2 linked regions of the Paracoccus pantotrophus genome follow. The protein of the gene in region 2 interacts with the protein of the main gene of each other region in a pairwise test. Links are inferred from orthologs where the notes say so. Each region holds a gene or a part of one and is shown on either strand. Other genes may lie near its edges.

Region 1 (7,331 bases), on a different replicon or contig from region 2:
GATCCGCCGCCGCGAGGCCTGGCGGGCCGAGATGGGCCTGGCCGAGCTGCGCGACGCCCATACCGGCCTGATGCTGCCCGCGCCGATGGAAAAGCTGCAATTCGACCGCGCCGAGCGCGCGCTGTCGATCTATGGGCCCAAGGACGGCTCGGGCGCGGCGCTGATCCTGTTCAGCCAGCCCGGCGGCCAGCAGGAGATGCTGGACCTGACCGGCCTCGTCACCGCGCTCGGCTGGGTGCCGGCACCCGGGCGCAAGGTGGAACGCGGCAGCGTCGTGCTGGACGGCCGAAACCAGACCCATATCGGCCATGCCGAGGGCCGGGTGGTCGATGGCCGCGTGCAGGGCTTCGTGCTGATCTGGCCGGTCTCGGACCCCGAGAACCAGCACCGGCTGGCGGCCGAGATCTCGGACAGTCTGGCCCGCTTCGCCCCCGGCGCGGCCGAGGCCCAGCCCGAAGCCCCGGCCATCGCCCCGGCCGCAGCGCAGGACTAGGCGGCTCTAGGCCCGCCAGAACCGCGGCAAAAACAGCACCAGCACCGAGATCAGCTCCAGCCGGCCCAGATACATCCCCCAGATCATCAGCCATTTCGATGCGGTGGGAAAATCCGTCACCGCCCCCTCGGGCGTCAGTTCCGGCCCCCAGACCACGCCGACATTGGCGATGGCGGTCCAGGCCGCGGTCAGCGCCGTGCGCGGATGCAGCCCGGTCAGCGCCAGCCCGACGATCAGCAGACCGAAGGACAGGATGAACAGGGTAAAGAAGGCCATGACCGAATCGACCACGTCCTCCTCCAGCGGGCGGCCACCGTAAAGCAGCGGGAACACCCGGTGCGGCGATTGCATGCGCTTGAGCTGCGCCTTGACCGCCTGGAACAGCACCAGATAGCGGAACACCTTGACCGAGCACGAGGTCGAGCCGGTGCAGCCACCGATCAGCCCGACCACGATCAGGATGACAAAGGGGAAATGCCCCCATTGCGTCACGTCGGCCGAGGCAAAGCCCGTGCCGGAAAAGGTCGAGACGACGTTGAACGTGGTCTCGCGGATCACGTCGAACGGATTCTTCGCCTTGAGCCAGAGCAGGCGGTAAAGCACCACCAGCGCGATGGCATAGAAGGTCCAGCGCAGATAGGCCCGGACCTGGATGTCGCGCCAGATCGGCTCGGCCGAGCCGCGGATCAGCTGCACCATGCGGATGAAGGGGATCGAGGCCAGGATCATGAAGAAGGCGGCGGCATATTCCGCCGGCCCGATGAAGGGCGCGAAACTGGCGTCGTAATGGGAAAACCCGCCGGTCGAGCAGGTGGACAGCGCCAGCACCAGCGCATCGAAGCCCTTCATGCCCAGCAGGATATAGACCACCATGCAACTGGCGGTCATGGCGATATAGACCCCGGTCATCTCGCGCGCGATGTCGAAGGCGCGGGGCAGGATCTTGCCCAGCGTGTCGAAACCCTCGGAGCGAAAGAACTGCATGCCGCCGACCTTCATCACCGGCAGGAAGATCATGGCGACCACGATGATCCCCAGCCCCCCCGCCCAGTTCAGGAAGGCCCGCCACAGGTTCGTGCCCTTGGGCAGGTTGTCGAGATCGGGGAACGCGGTGGTGCCGGTGGTGGTGACGCCCGACATGGCCTCGAAATAGGCATCGGTGAAGCCGGCCTGAGGCGCGCCCAGCATGAAGGGCAGCGCGCCGGCCACCGGCACCACCAGCCACAGCATCGCGGTCAGCAGGAAGACCTGCTGGATGGTCAGCGACTTGTCCTTTTGCCGCGTGGACAGCGCCACCAGCCCGCCGGCCAGCATGGTCAGGATGCCGCATTCCAGGAAGATCAGCCAATGCGGGTCGCCATGCCACCAATCGACCAGCATGGGCAGCCCCATCGCCGCCCCCAGCGTGACGACGACCTTGCCGACGATATTGGCCACGGGACGGATATCGATCATGCCGCCTGCTTGCCCCGCCGGCATGCGACCGTCAAGCGCGCGACGCTTGCACGAGCCCGCGCCAGCCCCTATAGAAAGGCGCAACGCGGGTGTAGCTCAATGGTAGAGCAGCAGCCTTCCAAGCTGAATACGTGGGTTCGATTCCCATCACCCGCTCCAATTTGCCCCGCATGCCGCAACCAGCCGCCCCAGGCCGGCTTTCTCCGTTTTGCAAATACTCCGGGGGGAGCGCCTCATGCGCCCCGTCGAGGGGCGCTTGAGGCGCGGGGGGCAGAGCCCCCGGCCGCCGCGCCCTTCCGTTCCGGCACCCAAGGCCCTATATCCTGCGGGCAAGATTGCCCGACCAACCGACCGACGCGCCGAAAGGAAGCCCATGTCCCGCAAAGCCATGCAGCGCCTGTCCTTCTTTCTGCTGATGGGCCTGACGCTCTATGCCGCCTTCTTGGGCGCGGGCTGAGGGGCGGCGATGGCAAGGCGTTTCGGCGGCCGCTTCTCGCCGCAGCCCCGGCCGGACGGAACCGGCCCGCGCATACCCGCCCGCCCCGCGCCGGGCGAGATCCGGCATCCGCTGGAATCGCGCACCCGCTGGGTCACGATCATGGCGACCCCTTTCCTCATCAGCGCCTTCTGGCAGGATCCGGCCGGGCTCGCCCTGCATCTCGTCGCCTTCGGCAGCCTCGCCTGGGGCATGTGGATGACGCGCCAGGGCTTGCAGGCCGAGGCTGCCTATGACGCCCGCCGCGTCGCCCGCCGCCCAGCGATCCCGCGCAAGCTCTTCGGCGGCATCCTGACCGGGCTCGGCCTTGCCATCGGCGCCTGGGTGCCGGGCGCCGATGCCGGCGCCGGGGTGATCGGCGTCGCCGGCGCCATGCTGCACTGGCTCGCCTTCGGCAGCGACCCGATGCGCGACAAGGGCATGGAAGGCGTCGACGGCGTCCGACAGGACCGCGCCCAACGCATCCTGGCCGAGGGCGAGGCGCATCTGAAGGCCATGCAGGATGCCATCCTGCGCACCGGCGACCGCCGGCTCGAGGCCCGCGTCGCCATGTTCGCCGCCGCCGCGCGCGCGCTTTTCGCCCATGTCGAGGACAATCCCGAAACCATCGCCGCGCTGCGCCGCTATCTCAGCGTCTACCTGCAGGGCGCGCGCGACGCGACGGTCAAGTTCGCCGATCTCTACGCCCAGACCCGCGACCCGCGTACGCGCCAGGATTACGAGACGCTGCTGGACGACCTGGAAACCGAATTCGCCGCCCGCAGCGCCCGGCTGCTGGAAGGCGGCCGCACCGACCTGGACATCGAGATCAGTGTGCTGCGCGACCGGCTGGCACGCGAAGGCGTAAGGCCCCGGCCCGCGCCCGCAGAACCCGCCGAATTGCAGCGCCCGATGACGCTTGATGACCTGCTGATCCCGCACGAATCGGAAAAGCCGCGCCGCTAGCCATGCCCCGCTTCGCCCTGTTGATCGAATATGACGGCGGCCCCTTCGCCGGCTGGCAGGCCCAGGCCGACCGGCCCAGCGTGCAGGGCGCCGTCGAGGCGGCGCTCGGCCGGCTCGACCCCGGCTTCGCGGCCGGGGCGCGGATCGCGGCGGCCGGGCGCACCGATGCCGGGGTCCATGCCACCGGCCAGGTCGCCCATGCCGACCTGCAGCGCGACTGGGATCCGTTCCGGCTGTCCGAGGCGCTGAACTGGCACCTGAAACCCGCCCCCGTCGCCATCCTGGCCGCAGCGCGGGTGGCGGACGACTTCCACGCCCGATTCTCGGCGCATGAGCGGCGCTACCTGTTCCGGCTGGTCTCGCGCCGCGCACCGCTGACGCATGACCGCGGCCGCGCCTGGCAGGTGGCGCATCCGCTGGACCTGGCGGCCATGCGCGCCGGCGCGGCGCATCTGCTGGGCCGGCACGATTTCACCACCTTCCGCTCGACCATGTGCCAGGCGAAAAGCCCGGTGAAGACGCTGGACCAACTGACCATCGAGGAAGCCCGGATCCCGCAGGGCCGCGAATACCGCTTTACCCTGCGGGCGCGGTCATTCCTGCACAACCAGGTGCGCTCGATCGTCGGCACGCTGGAGCGGGTCGGCGCCGGCGCCTGGCCGCCCGGCCGCGTGGCCGAGGCGCTGGCCGCATGCGACCGCGCCGCCTGCGGACCGGTCTGCCCGTCGCAGGGGCTTTACCTGACCGGGGTGGGCTATGAGCCCCCGCCCTTTCCCGAGGGCCCGCTGAACTAGCCGGCCGCGACCAGCGCGTCCCAGAGCCTGTCCAGCCCGGATCGCATATCCGTGGCGGCGGCGAAGCCCAGCCGGTCGCGCGCGGCCTGCGGACAGCCGCAAGAGGCACGGATGTCTCCGGAACGCGCCGGCGCGTGTTCGATGGCGCTGGCCCCCCGCCCGGCAATGGCGTCGATCTGGCGCACCAGCTCCAGCAGCGTTGTCTCGGTCCCGGTGCAAAGGTTGAAGACCTGGGCGCCCGGCGCCTGGCCGGCCAGGTCGCGAGCACGCAACAGACCCTCGACCACGTCGGCGACACAGATGAAATCCCGGCTCTGCTGCCCATCGCCAAAGATCACCTGCGGCCGGTCCGCCAGCCGGTTGGCGCAGAATTTCGAGATCACCCCGGCATAGGGCGAGGCCGCATCCTGGCGCGGGCCATAGACATTGAAGAAGCGCAGCCCGACCGAGGGCAGGCCATGCACCTCGGCCATGGCGGCGGCCTGATGCTCGGCGGCCAGCTTGTCGGCGGCATAGGGCGAGATCGGCAGGGGCAGGTCGGTTTCGCGGCATGTCGCGCCCGCGCGGTTGCCGTAGATCGCCGCCGAGGAGGCATGGACGACCGGGATATTGCCGGCCCGATGCGCCGCATGCAGCACGGCGATGGTGCCGCCCAGGTTGACGCGATGCGCCCCCATCCAGTCCGAGATGCAAAGCTGCACCGAAACCCGCGCGGCAAGGTGAAAGATGCAATCCACCCCGGCCAGCAGCCTGCCGAGCAGATCGGCGTCACAGACATCGCCCCGGACCAGCCGCACCTGCGGGGGCAGGTTGTCCGCCCTGCCGCTGGACAGGTCATCGAGGACGACGACCTCCTCTCCGGCGGCGAGCAACCGGTCGACGAGGTGGCTGCCGATGAACCCTGCCCCTCCGGTAACGAGCGCCTTACGCTGCAAGCCTTTCCCTTTCCGTTTCCGCGCCGGTCGCGTCAGGATCCTGTGGGTCTACGACGGATATGCCGCCATAACGCCCGGCGGGGGCGGGGGATCCGCGAAGATCGGAAAAATCGCCGCGGACCTTACTTGCGGCCGCGGCGCCGGGGCCGCTCGTCCTTGTAAAGCACGATCAGCACGGTGCGCCAGATGATCCACAGATCCAGCGCCAGCGTCCGGTTCCTCTGGTAGATCAGGTCGATCTTGAGCTTGGTGGGCAGGCAGCGCCGGGCATAGGCGGCCTCGGTCGCCTCGGCGCTCTTGCAGCGGCGCAGGATGCGGTCCTCGTGGCGGTGGTAGATCAGCGTCGCCAGGCCGGTGACGCCGGGGCGGCTTTTCAGCACCTGGCCATAGACCGCGGGATAGCGTTCGACATATTCGCGGATGGTCGGGCGCGGCCCGACGAAGCTCATGTCGCCCTTGAGGATGTTGAACAGCTGCGGCAATTCGTCGATGCGGGTGCGGCGCATGAAATGGCCCAGCGGCGTGATGCGCCAAGCCTTGTGCGCGCCGGTCACGCCGAAATCGCCCTCTTGCCGCAACATGGTGCGGAACTTGAGATGGGTGAAGGTCCGCCCCGGCGCCGCCATCCGCGGCGCCGCGTAAAAGATCGGCCGTCCCTGCACGACCAGCAGGATCAGGGCAAAGGCCGCCATGACGATGGACAGCGGCACCAGGGCCAGCAGCGCCAGGGTGATGTCGAATACCCGTTTCGACAGGGGCATGGTGGTCATGGCGGGGGGATGCACATGGTCCTTGAACCACGACATCTCGTCTTGGGCCACTGTGGCGAGCCGCGCAATGTCGGCTTTTTCCCAGTCCTGGTGAATCGTCACAATTCTGTCCCGCATTTGGCTTGTGGCTACCATCCTCCCCCTACCATAGCACTCGTTAATTTTGAATGAGCGCAAGGGATAAACTGCGCCGCACTTGCGCAAACCCCAGCTTTCGGCCAGTCTTTGCTCATTCTGGGGCAACCGGGGCGGATTCATGCGGAAATTTCTGGTGGTTCTGGACGATTCCCGCGAATGCCTGAACGCCATCCGCTATGCCGCCCTGCGCGCGGCCAAGACCGGCGGCGGGGTGCAGGTACTCGCGGTCATTCCGACCACGGCCATCCAGCACGGCATGGGCGTCGCCGACGTGATGCGCGCCGAAGCCTATGAGCGGATCGAGGCACATTACGAGGTCTTTGCCAAATGGATGCGCGACCGTCCCGGCATCGAGCCGGAACTGGTGGTGCGCGAGGGCGAGCCGGGCGCCGAGCTTCTGGCCCAGATCCACGACGATCCCGAGATCGGCGTGGTGGTGCTGGCCGCCTCGACCGAAAGCGCGGGGCCGGGACCGCTGGTCACCCGGCTGACGCGCGAGGTGGCAAACCTGCCCTGCCCCGTCACCATCGTGCCCGGCGACATCTCGCGCGAACGGCTGGAGCAGATCACCTGACGAACCGCCCGCTGCGGCGGATGGTCGCTGCGCCTGGCCGACGCCTGGTCCCGGCACCGTTGCCGCGCCGGCGCGGCCGGAATGACCCCCGGCACCGTGCAGATCGCGTCCCTGCCGCGCTGGCGGGCAGCCCTTTCGGCCATGCCCATGGCGATTTCTGCACATGCTGTTTCTTCGCGTGCTCAAGGCCGCCCGCCCGCCGTGCGGCCCTCCGACTTGACTTGTCCGCCCTTCGATCCCCATATCCGCCACAAAGGAGCCCGCGCCATGTTCATCCAGACCGAAACCACCCCGAACCCCGCGACGCTGAAGTTCCTGCCGGGCGAAACCGTCCTGGGCAGCGGCACCGCCGATTTTCCCGCAGCCGAGGCCGCCGCGACCAGCCCGCTGGCGCGCCGCATCTTTGCCGTGCCAGGCGTGACCGGGGTTTTCCTCGGCTCGGATTTCGTGACCGTGACCAAGGCCGAGGACGCGGTCTGGGACCATCTGAAGCCCTCGGTCCTGGGCGCGATCATGGAGCATTACCAGTCCGGCGCCCCAGCCATCGAGGGCGCGACCGCCAGCGCCCATAACGACCAGGACGGCCCCGACGCAGAAATCGTCAACCAGATCAAGGAACTGCTGGATACGCGCGTGCGCCCGGCCGTGGCGCAGGACGGCGGCGACATCACCTTCCACGGCTTCGACCGCGGCGTGGTCTATCTGCACATGCAGGGCGCCTGCGCCGGCTG
Region 2 (7,289 bases):
TCCATCCGCAAGCCCAGGTTCGCGGCATCCGAACCACCACGCGGCTCGGTCAGGGCGATGGCGACGATCAACTCGCCCCCGATCAATTTGGGCAACCATTCGCGCTTGATCTCGGGATTGGCGAAATTCGCGAGGATCTGCCCGTTCAGCGAGGCGAGGATGTTGACATAGCCCATGTTGAAATCGCCCCGGGCGATTTCCTCGATGATGACGCCGGAATAGATGGCGCCGGAGCCGAGGCCGCCGAATTCCTCGGGCAGTTCCGGCGCGATCAGGCCAAGGCCGCCCATCTCGCGCAGAAGATCGGGGCCGAAGCCGCCCGCCTTCTCACGCGCCTGATAGCCGGGGGCCAGTTTCTCGGCGGCGAACTTGCGGGCGAGGTCGCGCAGTGCGTTCAGTTCCTCGGTGTCGAAGATGGTGGGATACATGGGCTGCCTCATTGAACCATCAGATATTTGCGGGTGATTTCCGGGTCGGCATAGAAGCCGTCCACGCTGCCGTTCCAGACCATCATGCCCCGGTCGATGACATAGACCCGGTCGGCGCAGCGACGGATCGTGTTCAGCGCCTGTTCGGACACGATCATCGACACCCCCTCGCGTTTCAGCGCGACGATGGCGTCGACCACCTCCTCGGCGATCTTGGGCGCCAGCCCCTCATGCGGCTCGTCGAGCAGCAGAAGCTTCGGGCAGGTCAGCAGCGACCGGGCGATGGACAGCATCTGCTGCTCGCCCCCGCTCATCACCCCTGCCTTGCGGTGACGATAGTCGTGCAATTGCGGGAACAGGCGGAACACCTCGTCCACCGTCCAGCGGCGGCGGCCGGCGGCGGCGGCGACCGGCCGCGGCACGTTCAGGTTTTCCAGTACCGAAAGCGAGGCGAAGACGCGCCGGTCCTCGGGCACATAGCCCACGCCGCGGCGGATCACCTCATGCGGGCGCATCCCGGCCAGCGGGGCACCGTCGAAGACGATCTCGCCCCCGTCACGGCAATCTGGTCACGGACGATGGACTTCATCGTCGAGGATTTGCCGACCCCGTTCCGCCCGATCAGGCAGACCACCTCGCCAGGCGCGACCTCCAGGTCGATCCCGTGCAGAACCTCGGCCTTGCCATAGGCGGCGTGCAGGTCTGAAATGCGCAGCATCATCAGTGCCCCCCTCCCAGATAGACGGCCTGCACCTCGTCATTGGCCTTGATGTCCTCGGGGCTGCCCTGGGCCAGGATCGCGCCGCGCACCATGACGGTGACGCGCCGGGCGATCTTCATCACCACGTCGATGTCGTGTTCGACGAAGATCAGCGTCTTGCCGGTGGCATCGACCCGTTCGGCCACCATCTCCATCAGGAAGTGGCGTTCCTTGATCGACATGCCGGCGGTGGGCTCGTCCAGCAGCAGCAGGTCCGGGTCAGCGGCCAGCGCCATGCCGAATTCCAGCCGCTTGCGGTCGCCGAGGCTCAAGTCCGCGACCGTATCCCGCGACCGTTCGGCCAGGCCCACGGTTTCCAGCATGGCGTGGGCACGGTCGATCTTTTCGGCATAGACCCGGCCCGAGAGCGAGGCCCATTTGCCCGAAGCGATGACGTAAGCCGCCATCATGTTTTCCAGCACCGACATGTGCAGAAAGGCGCGGCTGATCTGGAAAGTGCGGCCGATCCCCCTTTTGGCCAGCCGCGCCGGCGGCAGCGCCAGGATGTTCTCGCCCTTGAAGATCATCTCGCCCTCCACCCCCGGCAGTTGCCCGGCGATGCAGGCGATGAAGGTGGATTTCCCCGCCCCGTTCGGGCCGATCAGGGCGTGGCGTTCACCCCTGGGGATGTCGAAGGAGATGTCCTTCAGCGCGATGAAGGCACCATAGGCCTTGCGGATGTGGCGGGCGGAGAGGATCGGCTGCATCAGCGGATCCCCCGAGCATCGCCCGCAGCCGGGCCGAGACACCGGCGAAGCCGGCCGGGGCCACCAGGCAGATCGCCAGCAGGATCAGGCCCAGCACCAGTTCCCATTCGTGGATCACCTTCGAGACGAAGGTGGCCAGCAATTCGTAGATGATGCCGCCCCAGATACCGCCGGCAAAGCTGTTCAAGCCGCCGATGACGACCATGATCAGCCCGTCCAGCGTGATGCCCAGACCGGCATAGTCGGGGAAGGCCGCGCCATGCAGCACCGAATAAAGCGTGCCCGCGACCCCGGCGAAAAAGGCGGCGATGACGAAGGCCACCAGCTGCACCCGCCGCGCACCCAGGCCAAGCGCCTCGGCCCGGTAGCGATCCTGCCCCACGGCGCGGATCGACAGGCCGAGCGGGGATTTCACGATCCCCCACAGCGCCAGCAGGCAGAGCGTGACCACCGCCAGCACCGCCGTCGCATAGCCCTTTTCGGAAAGGCCAAAGCGCGGGATCATGAAACCGGTGATGCCGGTATCGCCGCCGGTGAAGTCATACCACTGGAACAGCACGGTATAGGTGATCTGCGCGCAGGCCAGCGTCAGCATCGCGAAATAGATCTGCGTCAGCCGCACGCAGAGCGCGCCGAAGACCAGCCCGCCAAGTGCCGCGGCCAGCGGGCCGATAGCCAGCGCCAGTTCCGGCGGCACCCCGCCCCGCACAACGGCCAGGGTGAAGCCATAGGCGCCAAGGCCGAAATAGGCGGCATGGCCGAAGCTGACCATGTGGCCGAAGCTCATCAGCAGGTTCAGCGACGAGGCGAACAGCGCCATGATCATGATCTCGGTCATCATGGTCGAGGTCGAGGTCGACGCCATCCAGTTGATCGCCAGGACCGCGGCCAGCGCCGGGACCACGAATTGCCAGCTGACGGTGGCACGGGCCACCCTGGCCCAGAGGGTTTTCAGATCCTGCGCGGTCATCGTGCCGGGCCTCCCTGACGGCCCATCGAGCGGGCGATGAGAACGGCGGCCATGATCAGGAAGATCAGGACCATCGACAGGCGGGGGAAATACATCACCCCGATCGCCTTGGTGACGCCGACCACCAACGCACCGGCCAAAGCGCCGTACAGGTTGCCCAGCCCCCCGATCACGCAGACGATGAAGGCCGAGACGATGATGGTGGTGTCGAGCAGGTAATTCACCTCGCCATAGGGCGCGCTCAGCCCCCCGGCCAGACCGGCAAGAAACGCCCCGGCGGCAAAGACCGCGGTGAAGATCAGCTTCTCGTTCACGCCCAGAAGCGCGACCATGCCGCGGTCATCGGTGCCGGCGCGCAGAAGGATGCCCGCCCGGGTGAAGTAGATCACCCAGATCATCGCCAGCACCACGATGAGCCCGGCGGCAAAGATCGCGATGGGGAACAGCGGGAAATAGGTGTCGCCCACCACCAGCGCCCCCATCAGCGCATCGGGCATCTGCACCGAGACGCTGTTCGCGCCCCAGGTCATGCGCACCAGGTCGCGGATGATCAGCACCAGCGCCACGGTGACGATCAGCTGCAGGATACCATCCTTGCCGTAGATGCGGCGCAGCACAGTCGTCTCGAACAAGACGCCCAGGGCCGAGACGGCCGCCGCCGAAGCCGCCACGGCGACGAAAAACCCCCAGAGCGTGCCCGGCGCGATCAACGGCACCAGCTCATAGGTCAGGAACGCGCCCAGCATGTAGAAAGAGCCATGGGCGAAGTTGATGATGCGGGTGACGCCGAAGATCAGCGTCAGGCCCGAGGCGATCAGGAAAAGCGTCATGCCTTCCATGAGCCCATTGACGAGCTGGATCAGAACCATCTGGATTTCCTCTGGCTGGTCCCGGCGGATCATCCCGCCGGGACGGGTTCGCAGAGTGGCCTACCTGGCAGCTCCACGGGCCTGGAGGATCAGATCCTCGGCAGGCATCAGCGGCGCGCCCTCGAACTTTTCCACCTCGGTCAGGATCGGGAAATCGTAGCCCTCGACCTTGGCCGCCTTGCCGACATAGACCGGCGCGTTCATCTGGCCGTCCAGCGCGCGGATAGTCAGGCCCTTTTCGCGCAGCCCGTCGAAGCTGACCTGCGGCAGCGCGGCGATGATCGCATCGGCTTCGACGGTGCCGGCCTTTTCGGCCACGGCGGCATAGAAATGCAGCCCGTCATAGGCATTGATCGCCCAGTCGGTCGGATATTCGCCATAGGCGGCGCGATAGGTCTCGATGAAGGCGGTTACCTCTGGCGACTGTTCCAGCGCAAAGAACGGTGCGCGGGCGATGCCATAGACGTTGTCGGCGGGCATCGAGGCGCCTTGCGATTGCAACGTGTCCACCGTCATCAGCGTCACGAGATTGGTCTTCTGGAAAAAGCCGAACCCCTGCCCCTGCTTCAGCGTCGCGCCCAGCGAGGGACCGAACAGCGGGGCGAAGACCGCATCGGGCTGCTGCGCCAGCGTGGCGGTGATATAGGGCGCCATCGCGGTCTCGCCGACCTTGGCATAGATCGGATCGGCAAAGGCGATATCGGGGCGCAGCTCCTTCAGTCGCTCGGTGAAGGCCGCGACCGAGGTATGGCCCCATTCGTAGTCGGAACCAAGCGCCGAGATCTTCTTCCATTCGGGCTTCTTCGCCACATATTCGGCCGCAGCATAGGCCTCCATCGTGGCATTGGCCTGCACCTGCCAGAAATAAGGCTGGTAGAGTTCGATATTGGCCCGCTGGGTCGAGCCGATGGCGGCATAGAACGGCACTTTCAACTCGGCCGAGACCGCGCTTTCCGCCAGCATCACCGCTGAAGAACAGACACCGGTCAACACGTCGATCCTGTCCTTGGTGATCAGGTCGCGCGCGACCTTGGCGCCCTCGTCGGGCTTGGTCTGGGTGTCGCGCACAATCAGTTCGACCGGACGGCCCAGGATGCCGCCAGCCGCGTTGATCTCCTCGGCGGCGATCTTCGCGCCGTTCAGCCCGTCCTCGGACAGGGCAGCGCAGGCCCCGGTAAGGTCGGCGGCAAAGCCGACCTTGACCGGCCCGTCCTGCGCCCCGGCAGATGTGGCCAGGGCTGCCAGCACCGCAGCGACAACGGTTTTCTTGTTCTTCTCAAGCATGAACTCCTCCCCAAGTTGCTTGATAACCATTTATTTATCTTGAGAATTTTCGGAAATCTGGCTTGCGCTTCTCCTTGAACGCAATGCCGCCTTCCTTGCTTTCTTCGGTGTCGTAGTAGAGGCTGAGCGCATACATCCCGAGCCCTGCAATGCCGCGCTGATGCTCGGTGTCGATGTTGAAGCTGCGCTTGGCGATGGCGATGGCGGTGGGCGATTTCTCCATGATCTCGGCGCACCAGCGGTCCACCTCGGCGTCCAGCTGGTCATCGGGGACAACCGTGTTCACCAGGCCCATCGCCAGAGCCTCGGCCGCCTTGTAGCGACGACACATGTACCAGATCTCGCGCGCCTTCTTCTCGCCCACCACGCGGGCCAGGAAGGCGGTGCCGAAACCGGGATCGACCGAGCCGACCTTGGGTCCGACCTGGCCGAACTGCGCGCTTTCCGCCGCGATGGTGAAATCGCAGATCGTGCACAGCACGTTGCCGCCGCCCACGGCAAAGCCGCGCACCTTGGCGATCACCGGCTTGGGCACGTCGCGGATGATGGAATGCAGATCCTCCATCGGCAGGCCGATGGTGCCGCGCCCGTCATACTGCCCCTCATGGGCGGATTGATCGCCGCCGGTGCAGAAAGCCCGCTCCCCGGCGCCGGTCAGCACGATAACCCCGATGGACTTGTCCCAGCCGGCCTTGTTGAAGGCGTGGATCAGTTCCTCGCAGGTCTGGCCGCGAAAGGCGTTCATCCTGTCGGGGCGGTTGATGGTGATGGTGGCGACGCCGTCCTTCACCTCATAGATGATGTCTTCATAGGTCATGGCTTTCCCTTTCATCCGTGCATGGTCAGGCCGCCCGAGACCGAGATCACCTGACCGGTGATGAAGGCCGCGTCGTCGCTGGACAGAAACAGGATCGCGCCTGGCAGATCTTCGGGCTTGCCCAGCCGCCCCAGCGGGACAGCCTTGGCAAATGCCACGCGCAGCTTTTCCTTGTCGCCGGCCGCTTCCATGAAGTTTTCCAGCATCCCGGTTTCGGTCACGCCCGGACAGACGGTGTTGAAGGTGATGCCGTGGCGGGAATGTTCGCGCGCCAGGGTCTTCATGAAGGCGATGACCCCCGCCTTGCAGGCGCCATAGACGGATTCCCCCGACGAACCGCCCCGGCCGGCGTCCGATCCGATCGACACGATGCGTCCGCCGGCACCGCGAGCAACCATCGATTCCAGCACCGGCTTGGTGATGTTCAGCACCGTGCGCAGGTTGATATCGATGATCTTGTTCCAAAAATCCGGGCCGGATTTCAGGAACGGCGTAAACAGATCCCAACCTGCATTGTTCACCAGCACATCGATGGGGCCGAACTCGGCCTCGACCCGGGCGACAGCGGCGGCGGAGGCATCGTAATCGATCAGGTTCACCACCATCGCAGTAGCCTCGCCTCCAACCGCGCGGATCGCTTCGACGACCTGACCGGCCGCCTCGGCACCGACATCGGCCACGACGACCCGGGCCCCCTCCTCGGCGAAGCGCAGGCAGGTGGCCGAACCGATGCCACCACCGCCGCCAGTTACGACAACTACTTTCCCTTTCAGGCCACGCAAAGCGATCTCCTTCCTGACTTCAGGCCACAGGGTCTCGGCCAGAGAAATCGCATTTTCTTGCGATATTTCTGTTGAATTGCCTTGTCCGAATCCCTGGACGGCCTCCCTGGCAGCATCCTGCAGCAGTCGCAAATTTATGTCAATATATTTACTTTATTTTGCCGCATCGGCACGGCTTGACCTTGGCCCCGACTGCGGCCAGATTGGCGGCATGGCGAAAAGTGGCAGGAAAATCGGGAATCTGGGATCGGGGCTGAGCAATCGGCTCTTTTTCCGCCTCTACCAATGCGCCAACATGTTGCACAAGACCGGCACCCGGGCGCTGGACGAGCACCACGTCACCACGCAGCAATGGGCGGTGCTGGGGGCGCTGACCCGCCCCGCCTTCGAGAACGGCGTCCCGGTGGGCGATCTGGCGGCCTTCCTGCTGGTCAGCCGGCAGAACCTGACCGGTGTGCTGACGCGGCTGGAGGCGATGGATTACATCGAGCGCGCGGTGGACCAAAACGACAACCGCTCGCGCCTGATCCGCCTGACCGACAAGGGCCGCAGCCTGTGGGACGAGGACATGCGGCCGGTGATCTCGGATTACTACGACAAGGCGCTGCGCGGCTTCTCGACCGAGGATCGGATCCACATGATCCATTACCTCGACAAGATGCTGCGCAATTT

Evidence for each region. Proteins that work in one complex are often made in the same cells at the same time.
Region 1: the proteins of badI (region 2) and ESD82_RS12160 interact in binary tests that used the Escherichia coli proteins (3 or more experiments, as listed by UniProt). The link is inferred for Paracoccus pantotrophus from one-to-one orthologs.

Annotation. Positions count from the first base shown.
Region 1 is NZ_CP044426.1:348,016-355,346, reverse strand. What follows is about bases 3,150-5,947. They hold ESD82_RS12160 (NAD-dependent epimerase/dehydratase family protein), read right to left. Parts: upstream 5,119-5,947; coding sequence 4,180-5,118; downstream 3,150-4,179. Other genes in these bases: ESD82_RS12155 (sugar transferase), read right to left, coding at 5,241-5,947; truA (tRNA pseudouridine(38-40) synthase TruA), read left to right, coding at 3,392-4,183; ESD82_RS12170 (5-bromo-4-chloroindolyl phosphate hydrolysis family protein), read left to right, coding at 3,150-3,389. Outside these bases: ESD82_RS12185 (peptidoglycan-binding domain-containing protein), read left to right, coding at 1-493; ESD82_RS12180 (TrkH family potassium uptake protein), read right to left, coding at 500-1,948; more of ESD82_RS12170, read left to right, coding at 2,415-3,149; more of ESD82_RS12155, read right to left, coding at 5,948-6,005; ESD82_RS12150 (universal stress protein), read left to right, coding at 6,145-6,600; ESD82_RS12145 (NifU family protein), read left to right, coding at 6,868-7,331. UniProt on the Escherichia coli protein: Catalyzes the interconversion between ADP-D-glycero-beta-D-manno-heptose and ADP-L-glycero-beta-D-manno-heptose via an epimerization at carbon 6 of the heptose.
Region 2 is NZ_CP044423.1:1,464,136-1,471,424, forward strand. What follows is about bases 3,945-6,700. They hold badI (2-ketocyclohexanecarboxyl-CoA hydrolase), read right to left. Parts: upstream 5,836-6,700; coding sequence 5,053-5,835; downstream 3,945-5,052. Other genes in these bases: ESD82_RS07100 (ABC transporter substrate-binding protein), read right to left, coding at 3,945-5,018; ESD82_RS07110 (SDR family NAD(P)-dependent oxidoreductase), read right to left, coding at 5,847-6,700. In the rest of the region: aliB (cyclohexanecarboxyl-CoA dehydrogenase), read right to left, coding at 1-428; ESD82_RS07080 (ABC transporter ATP-binding protein), read right to left, coding at 437-943; ESD82_RS21970 (ATP-binding cassette domain-containing protein), read right to left, coding at 925-1,149; ESD82_RS07085 (ABC transporter ATP-binding protein), read right to left, coding at 1,149-1,895; ESD82_RS07090 (branched-chain amino acid ABC transporter permease), read right to left, coding at 1,804-2,865; ESD82_RS07095 (branched-chain amino acid ABC transporter permease), read right to left, coding at 2,862-3,734; more of ESD82_RS07100, read right to left, coding at 3,795-3,944; more of ESD82_RS07110, read right to left, coding at 6,701-6,749; ESD82_RS07115 (MarR family winged helix-turn-helix transcriptional regulator), read left to right, coding at 6,913-7,289. UniProt on the Escherichia coli protein: Converts o-succinylbenzoyl-CoA (OSB-CoA) to 1,4-dihydroxy-2-naphthoyl-CoA (DHNA-CoA).